Regions from separate parts of the Mesorhizobium sp. M0296 genome, predicted to be linked through region 1. Evidence: predicted binding sites of a transcription regulator. Region 1 holds the regulator's gene; the other holds the start of a gene.
What was found. The regulator PhoB, encoded in region 1, activates phosphate uptake and scavenging genes when phosphate is short. The targets are predictions, from matches to a motif close to TGTCATNNANCTGTCAT.
Positions count from the first base shown of each region.

Region 2: phnF (phosphonate metabolism transcriptional regulator PhnF) is a predicted target of PhoB. The motif match lies at 3,171-3,187, and genes of this name have one in related genera.

Region 1 covers NZ_JAMYRZ010000042.1:28,343-32,772, forward strand. The annotation lists gene pstA (phosphate ABC transporter permease PstA) at 1-483, shown strand, start outside; gene pstB (phosphate ABC transporter ATP-binding protein PstB) at 480-1,283, shown strand; gene phoU (phosphate signaling complex protein PhoU) at 1,316-2,023, shown strand; gene phoB (phosphate regulon transcriptional regulator PhoB) at 2,040-2,729, shown strand; gene NKI97_RS29180 (ROK family protein) at 2,739-3,983, opposite strand; gene xylF (D-xylose ABC transporter substrate-binding protein) at 4,270-4,430, shown strand, end outside.
Region 2 covers NZ_JAMYRZ010000001.1:227,762-232,191, forward strand. The annotation lists gene NKI97_RS01150 (alpha-D-ribose 1-methylphosphonate 5-phosphate C-P-lyase PhnJ) at 1-909, opposite strand, end outside; gene phnK (phosphonate C-P lyase system protein PhnK) at 1-1, opposite strand, end outside; gene NKI97_RS01155 (carbon-phosphorus lyase complex subunit) at 906-2,018, opposite strand; gene phnH (phosphonate C-P lyase system protein PhnH) at 2,020-2,628, opposite strand; gene phnG (phosphonate C-P lyase system protein PhnG) at 2,628-3,089, opposite strand; gene phnF (phosphonate metabolism transcriptional regulator PhnF) at 3,225-3,968, shown strand; gene NKI97_RS01175 (zinc-binding alcohol dehydrogenase family protein) at 3,987-4,430, opposite strand, start outside.

The sequences.
Region 1 (4,430 bases):
GGCTTGTTTGTCTATGAGCTGATGGTGCGGCCAATGGGACATTTCTCGGCCATTGCCGGCGCAGTTGCGCTTGCCATCCTGGTCATTCCGGTGGTCGTGCGCACCACTGAAGACATGCTCAGCCTAGTGCCGAACGCGTTGCGTGAAGCCGGTGCCGCGATCGGCGCGCCACGCTGGGTGGTGATCCGTTCGGTCGCCTACCGCGCCGCATTGTCCGGCATCGTCACCGGCATATTGCTGGCGATAGCACGCATTTCCGGCGAGACGGCGCCGCTGCTCTTCACCGCGCTCAACAACCAGTTCTGGAGCAGCAATATCAACGCGCCGATGGCCAGCCTGCCGGTGACCATCTTCCAGTTCGCTCTCAGCCCTTACGAGGAATGGCAGCAACTGGCGTGGACCGGCGCACTCATAATCACCCTGACGGTTCTGGGCTTGAGCATCCTCGCCCGCAGCCTTACCGGACGCAGAGAGGACAGATGACACAGATGTTGTCCCCAGACATGACGATGGCCGAAACGGTAGCCGAGAAGACGAAGATCGAGGTCAAGAACCTCAACTTCTACTACGGCCAGAGCAAGGCGCTGAAGGACATCAGCCTGTCGCTGCCCGAGCGCAGCGTCACGGCCTTCATCGGCCCTTCGGGTTGCGGGAAATCGACGCTGCTGCGTGTGTTCAACCGCATCTATGAGCTCTACCCAAAACAGACGGCCGAGGGCCAGGTGCTGCTCGACGGCAAGAACATTCTCGACCGGTCGCAGGATCTCAACCTCCTCAGGACCAAGATCGGCATGGTGTTCCAGAAGCCGACGCCGTTCCCGATGTCGATCTACGAGAACATCGCCTTCGGCGTCAGGCTCTACGAGAACCTCGGCAAGTCCGAGATGGACGGCCGCGTCGAACAGGCGTTGAAGCGCGCCGCGCTGTGGAGCGAGGTCAAGGACAAGCTCAACGCCAGCGGCTTGAGCCTGTCCGGCGGCCAGCAGCAGCGGCTCTGTATCGCCCGCACGGTGGCGGTGAAGCCGGAAGTCATTCTGCTCGACGAACCGGCTTCGGCCCTCGACCCGTTGTCGACCGCCAAGATCGAGGAACTGATCGACGAGTTGCAAGCCGACTACACGATCGTCATCGTCACCCACAACATGCAGCAGGCGGCGCGCGTGTCGCGCCAGACCGCCTTCATGTATCTGGGTGAGCTGGTCGAGTTCGACCGGACCGAGAAGATCTTCACGTCGCCCCGCGAGAAGCGCACGCAGGACTACATCACTGGCCGCTTCGGCTGAGCCGTTCCGATCATGCATATGAGGACAGGACCATGGGCGAACACACAGTCGCTTCTTTCGACGAGGATCTCGAGCAGATCAGCAAGCTGATCCGCGACATGGCCGACCTCGCCGGTTCGATGGTCGGCGGGGCGACCAAGGCCCTGTTGAATTCCGACAACGTGCTGGCGCAACGCGTCGTTTCCGACGACGCCATCATGGATGCGCGTCAACGCGAACTGGACGACCGCGCCATCACCCTCATCGCCAAACGCCAGCCGATGGCCCACGATCTTCGCCATGTGGTCGGAGCGATCCGCATGGCGGGCGACCTCGAACGCATCGGCGACCTTGCCAAGAATATCGCCAAGCGCGTGAGTGCGGTCGGCCTCAGCGCCACGCCGCGGGACCTGTCGCATTCCATCGACGCGATGGCGCAACTGGTTCTCATCCAGGTGCAGGGTGTCATCGAGGAATATGCTGCAGGCGATGCGGCCGCGTTGGCCAAGCTGCGTGCCGCCGACGAGCGCATCGACGTCAAATACACGTCCGTGTTCCGCGAGCTCTTGACCTACATGATGGAAGATCCGCGCAACATCACCGCTTGCACGCACCTGCTGTTCTGCGCCAAGAATCTGGAGCGGATCGGCGACCATGTCACCAACATCGCCGAAAATGCGTATTATGTGCTGACCGGCGAGCAATTGCCGGTCAATCGTCCGAAGCAGGACGAAACGACAATGTCCGCACCGGTGACATGATGGGGGTGCCCAGCCGATGATCGCACCACGCATAATGGTGGTGGAGGACGAGGAGCCGTTGGGTGTGCTGCTCCGCTACAATCTCGAATCCGAAGGCTACCAGGTCGAGGTGGTGACACGCGGCGACGAAGCCGAGATCCGTTTGCAGGAGAATGTGCCCGACCTTTTGGTGCTCGACTGGATGATACCAGCGGTTTCCGGCATCGAGCTCTGTCGTCGGTTGCGGGTGCGCCCCGAAACCGAGCGGCTGCCGATCATCATGCTGACCGCGCGCGGCGAGGAGAGCGACCGGGTGCGCGGTCTTTCGACCGGCGCCGACGACTATCTGGTCAAACCGTTTTCGACACCAGAATTCATGGCCAGGGTCAAGGCGCTGCTACGGCGCGCCAAGCCGGAAGTGCTGTCCAGCGTGCTGAAGGTCGGCGACATCGTGCTCGATCGCGAATCGCACAGGGTCTATCGCAAGAAGAGCGAAATCAGGCTCGGGCCGACCGAATTCCGGCTGCTCGAGTTCATGATGCGGCATCCGGGCCGTGTCTTCTCGCGCAGCCAGTTACTCGATAATGTCTGGGGCGAGACAATCTACATCGACGAACGCACCGTCGACGTGCATGTCGGGCGGCTGCGCAAAGCCGTCAACAACGGCCGGATGCCGGATGTCATCCGCACCATCCGCGGTGCCGGCTATGCGATCAGGGAAGATTGACCCGCCTGGTCATGCTACGTTCTTTCTGACGCTGGGCCTCATTTGCGCGCCCGGCGCGAAAATCTCCTGGTCGACGAAGCTTAACGCCCGCATCGCGCAGCCTTCGCGGATCAGCGGCAATTCGTTCGGCTCTGTATCGAAGGAGATCGAGCCTGAATGCTGGCCGCCGGCGGTCTGGGCGATTGCCTTCCGCAAGGCCGGCTCGATCAGATCGAAGGCGGCGGCACTGGCGCCGACCATCGCGACCGGTGCCGGATCGATCAGCGCGAACAGCGAGCCGAGACCGAAACCCAGCGCTTCGCCGGCCTTGCGGTAGGCCTCGCGTTCCGGCCCATCTTTCTCGCGCGCCCGGGCCGCCAGTGCTCGCATGTCGGCGTCGCTGACGTCGGCGACCGGTTCGCTGTCTTCGCTCATCTGCCTGGCGTTGCGCCAGATGGCGTAGTTGCCGGCATACGCCTCGATGCAGCCGCGCCGCCCGCAACGGCAGAGCGCGCCGCCCGGACGATGGATCATGTGGCCAAATTCGCCGCCCGAGGAATGCGTCCCGGTGAACAGTTCGCCCTTCAGCACCAGCCCCATGCCGATGCCATGCGAAAGCAGGATGGCGATGAAGTCGTCGCGATAGCGATCCGGATTGCGCCAGCGCAAAGCCACCGCCATCATGTTGCAGTCGTTCTCCACCGTTGCCGGGATGCCGAATTCGCCCTCCAGCATGTCGGCAAAGGCGATGTCGGTCTGCGGCGTGATCGGCGACCACAGCATGGCGCGTGCAGGGGAGTCGGTAATGCCCTGAATCGCCAGGGCGATGCGGGCGACACTGCGGACGTCAAGGTCTGGATCCTGCAGCCGGCGCCGGACGATGGCCATGCATTCACGGATCAGCTCGTCGCGCGGCATGGTCAGCGTGTCCAGCCGGCGCTGTTCCTCGGCGACCACCTGTCCCGTATAGTCGATAATGGCGGCCGACAGGAAATTCAGCGACAACACCACGGTCAGCACCGCCGCCGCTTCCGGATTGAGGGCGAGGCCGACCTGCGGACGACCGCGTTTCAACGAAACGGGCTCACTTGCCTTGCTCTCGGCGAGGATGCCTTCCCGTATCAGGTCGGAAGAGATCGCCGATATGGTCGAATGACTGAGGCCGGTGGTAGCTGCGATCTCAGTACGCGATGGCTGGCCGGCCCGGCGCACCGCCGAGATCACCATCGCCCGGTTGCGCCGGCGCAAATCGTCATGGCGGATTCCGACCGACATTGTTTTGCTTTCCTCCCGGTTGCCGCGGCCGCTCATGAACCGGAAGCCGTCGGTAATGTCCGACAAATAGTGTCGGATGCAGGCAAATAGTGTCAGATGCAGGTGGCGCTGTCATCGTTTATTCCGACGCTCGAAAAAACTCGCAGACTCATCAAAATCCATCAGAATCGATGTTGACAGCAGCCGGAGATCGGGCCAGTATTTTTTCGAGGCTCGAAAAAATTAGAGCTTCTAAGCTGGTCTTTGAGCCAATTGGTCACGCCGTACGCGGCGCAGGGAGGATATGATGAAGAAATTCACGACCGCCATTCTGGCGGGTGTCGCCATGACGCTGGCGCTGGCGTCGGTGGCGCAGGCTAAAGACAAGGTCATCGGCGTTTCCTGGTCGAACTTCCAGGAAGAGCGCTGGAAGACCGACGAGGCCGCAATGAAGGCGGCCATCGAGGC
Region 2 (4,430 bases), on a different contig from region 1:
TTGCGCCGTCTCCATTTTTCCTGGGGCAAGATGGGTCTCGGGCGCGAGATGGCCGCGGTGGCCTGCCGCGCGCCGCTTCTCGCAATGATCGGTATCGGAGCAGACGAACATGTGGCCGCCATGATCGTCGAGGATGACCTCGTCGAGATAGACGTTCTCGGCCGCGCACAGAGCGCAGGGCTGGTCGAAGGTCTGCACCTCGAACGGATGGTCCTCGAAATCGAGGCTGACCACCTCCGTGAAGGGCGGCAGTGCATAGATGCGCTTTTCGCGGCCGGCGCCGAACAATTGCAAAGCCGGCGAACGGTGCATCTTGGGATTGTCGAATTTCGGCGTCGGCGACGGGTCCATCACATAGCGGCCCTCAACCTTGACCGGGTAGGCGTAAGTGGTGGCGATGCGGCCGTGCCTGGCGATGTCCTCGTAGAGCTTCACATGCATAAGGCCGTATTCCTCCAGCGCATGCATTTTGCGCGTCTCCGTTTCCCGCGGCTCGAGGAAGCGCAGCGGCTCGGGGATGGGCACCTGGTAGACCAGCACCTGACCGGCACTCAGCGGATATTCAGGGATGCGGTGGCGGGTCTGGATGATGGTCGCCTTGGCCGTCTCGGTGGTGACGGCGACGTTGGCGACCTTCTTGAAGAAGGCGCGGATCGAAACGGCATTGGTGGTGTCGTCGGCGCCCTGGTCGATGACCTTGAGCACATCGTCCGGGCCAATGATCGAAGCGGTGACCTGCACGCCGCCGGTGCCCCAGCCATAGGGCATCGGCATTTCGCGCGAGGCAAACGGCACCTGGTAGCCGGGGATGGCAATGCCCTTGAGGATGGCGCGGCGGATCATCCGCTTGGTCTGCTCGTCGAGATAGGCGAAGTTGTAGGTGGCGATGTCCGCTGGTTGTGCACTCATTCCGCTGCCTCCCTCTTTTCTTCGGCCTTGCCGGCATTCTCGCGGGCATCATGCTCGGTGCGCATGCGGCGCACGAGGTCGAGCTCGGCCTGGAAGTCGACATAATGCGGCAGCTTCAGATGCTCGACGAAGCCGGTCGCCTGGACATTGTCGGAATGCGAGATGACGAACTCCTCGTCCTGCGCGGCGGCGATGACATCCTCACCCAACTCCGAGGCGCGCAGCGCGCGGTCGCACAGCGCCATGGCCATCGCCTTGCGTTCGCTCTGGCCGAAGACGAGGCCGTAGCCGCGGGTGAATTGCGGCGGCGCCTTGGCCGAGCCCTTGAACTGGTTGACCATCTGGCATTCGGTGACGCGGATGCTGCCGAGCGGCACGGCAAAGGGCAGTTCCGGCACGTCCAGTTCCAGTTCGACCTCGCCGATGCGAACCTCGCCGACGAAGGGATGGTTGCGCGCGTAGCCGCGCTGGGTGGAATAGCCGAGCGCCAGCAGAAACCCTTCGTCGCCGCGCGACAGCGCCTGCAGGCGGATGTCGCGCGCCATCGGGAATTCGAGCGGCTCGCGGGTGATGTCGCCGGGGGTATGATCCCCAGGCATGTCGCCGTCGGGCTCGATCAGGCCTTCGCGGGCGAGGATGGCCGAGACGCGCGGCATCGCTTCCGCCTCGCCGGCACGCTGTTCCGGCTCGGCGACTTCGCCGCCAGCGGCAAGCTCGGGATCGAGCAGCCGGTGGGTGTAGTCGAAAGTCGGGCCGAGCAGCTGCCCGCCGGGCAGGTCCTTGTAGGTCGCCGACACCCGCCGCTCGACCAGCATCGTGCCGGTGTCGATCGCCCTGGTGTAGCCGAAACGCGGCAGCGTGGTGCGATAGGCGCGAACCAGGAAGATCGCCTCGATCATGTCGCCGCGCGCCTGGACGATGGCGAGTGCCGCCAATTCCCTGTCGTAGAGCGAACCTTCGCTCATCACCCGGTCGACGCCGAGCGCCAGCTGCTCGACGATCTGGTCGAGGCGAAGTGCGGGCACCGAACGATCGCCGCGCCGGCGGTCGGCGAGCAGTTTGTGGGCGTTGCGAATGGCCGCTTCGCCACCCTTTACCGCGACATACATCCTATGCCTCCATCGTCTTGATGCGCGTCGTGCGCGGCAGGCAGGCAATTGCTTCGGACGTGGCGAGAATGATATCGACGCCACGCGGAAAGCGCTGGTTGTTCTGCTTCCATTGCTCGACGAAATGGCGCGGCATTTGCGCCGGCGCGATCGTCGCCGTCTTCTCGATGCCCGGGCCTTCGAGCAGCAGCGCAGCGCCGGAGACGAGATCGCCGACCTCGAGGATCAGCGTCGTCGAACGATCGGGATAATCCTGGGTGCCTTGCGAAAACCCGTCGAGCGCCATCATCTCGGCCGGCGTGGCGATCAGCGCGAAATGCGCGTCGGCCGGGGTGTTGGCCAGCGGCGCGCCGGTATGGAAGCCAAGCCAGGATTTCACCGCCGACGCCTGCAAAGCCGGGTCGAGCCAGAGCGGCGTGTCGTTGTCGCACAGCGCCAGCGCAACGGCGCCGGCGGTGGTCGACAGCGGCACCGGGGGGTGGGCGAGGGCCGGCAGCGGCTGCACGCTGCCCGGCCGCGCCATCGCATCCATGACGGCGCGGAATACGGTCTGCGCGTTGAATACCGGATCGGCGAAGCCGCCTTCAATGGATTGAGTGGCGATATCCATCAGTCTTCTCCGCGCACCATGGTGAAGAAATCGACCTTGGTCGCCGCCGTCTCGGCGCGGCGCTGTTCATGCGCCTTGGCCAGTGCCGCCTGCAAGGGCGCAACGATCCTGGTCTCGATCTCGTTGCGGTGGGCAGGATCCTGCCAGAGCGCGTCGGCGATTGCAGCCAGCCTTGCCTTCTGCTTGTCGCGACCAAGCGCGTAGCAGTGGCCGACATGGCCGGACGCAAGCCGCACCGTGGCACGGGTGACCGTCGCCTCGCCGACATTGAAGGGCGCGCCGCCGCCGCCGATGCGGCCGCGTACCGTAACCAGGCCGGTTTCGGGGCCGCGCAGAAGTTCCGCTTCGCAAGGCAGGCCGGCTTCGTCCCAGAGGCGGACGATGTCGTCGCCGGCCGATTGCGCCAGCGTCGCCATCACGGCCTTGCGCTCCGCCTGCTCTCGCGCTTCCCGTCCTCGCATGGCCGGTGCTCCTCGTCTGCGTTCATTTGTCTATTGATATAGACAACTATACAAATTATATCCATTATCTAGCGTGTGTCCATGACGGGCACGTGACACGGGCCAAAAGATCGGCGCGAGGAATTGGGGCGGGAGATGATCGGACAAGCCAACAGCATCGAGCGGCGCAGCGGTGTCGCGCTGTGGCGGCAGATCGCCGACCAGATCCTGCATTCGATCGCCGCCGGCGATTTTCCCGAGAATGCCGCGCTGCCGCCGGAGATCGCGTTGGCCGGACGCTATGGCGTCAACCGCCACACGGTGCGTAGCGCTATCGCAGCGCTGGTGCAGGAGGGTGTGCTCAGGGCGGAGCAGGGGCGCGGCACCTTCGTGCTGTCGCGCAAGCGGCTGTCTTATCCGATCGGCGCCCGCACCCGCTTTTCCGAGGGATTGCAAGGACAGGCGTCCGAGCGGCATATCACCTTGCTCGCGTCATCGATCGAGCCGGCCAACCGTCGTGTCGCAGAGGGCTTAGGCCTTGCGACGGGGGCCGATGTGATACGCCTGGAAACGCGCGGCGAAGCCGATGGAATGCCGGTGTCCCGCGCGGCCGGCTGGTTCGATGCCAGGCGCTTTGCCGGCATCGATGCCGCCATGGCGGAAACCGGTTCGATCACCGCATCGCTGGCACGTTTCGGCATCGACGACTATCTCAGGCAATCGACCGTGCTGTCGGCGCGCCATGCCGATGCCGCCGACCTTGCGGACCTCGAGCTGCAGCCCGGCGCCATCGTGCTGGTGACGGTCGCCGTCAACGTCACGCCCGACGGTCAGCCGATACAGTTTTCGGAGTCGCGCTTCCCGGCCGAGCGGATCGAGCTCAAATTGTCGGCGCTCTGAGATGCGGCAGCCCTGGCATCATCCGACTTGAATGACGGCCTTGATCAGGCCGGACTTCTCATGCGCCCAGCGGGCGAGGTCGTGCGGCGTCTCGCCAAACGTGGTGCGGTGGGTGACCAGCTTTGCCAGCGGCAGCGCGCCGTTGCGGATCGAGGCGGCGACATGATCGAAATCGGCACGCAGGGCGTTGCGGCTGCCGATCAGCATCATCTCGCGCTTGTGGAATTCGGGATCGGAAAAGGCGATGTCGTCCTTGACGACGCTGACCAGGACCAGCGCCCCGCCGTGCGCGACATGAGCGAAGGCCGACTGCACAGACCGGGTGTTGCCGGTGGCATCGAAAACCACGTCGAAGCCGTCGCCGCCGGTTGCTTCCCGCACCAGGTCGGCAGCAGCGCCCCGCGAGCCGTCGAGCGTCGCGAAGCCGAGTTCGCTTTCAGCAAAGCCAAGCCGTTCAGCGCT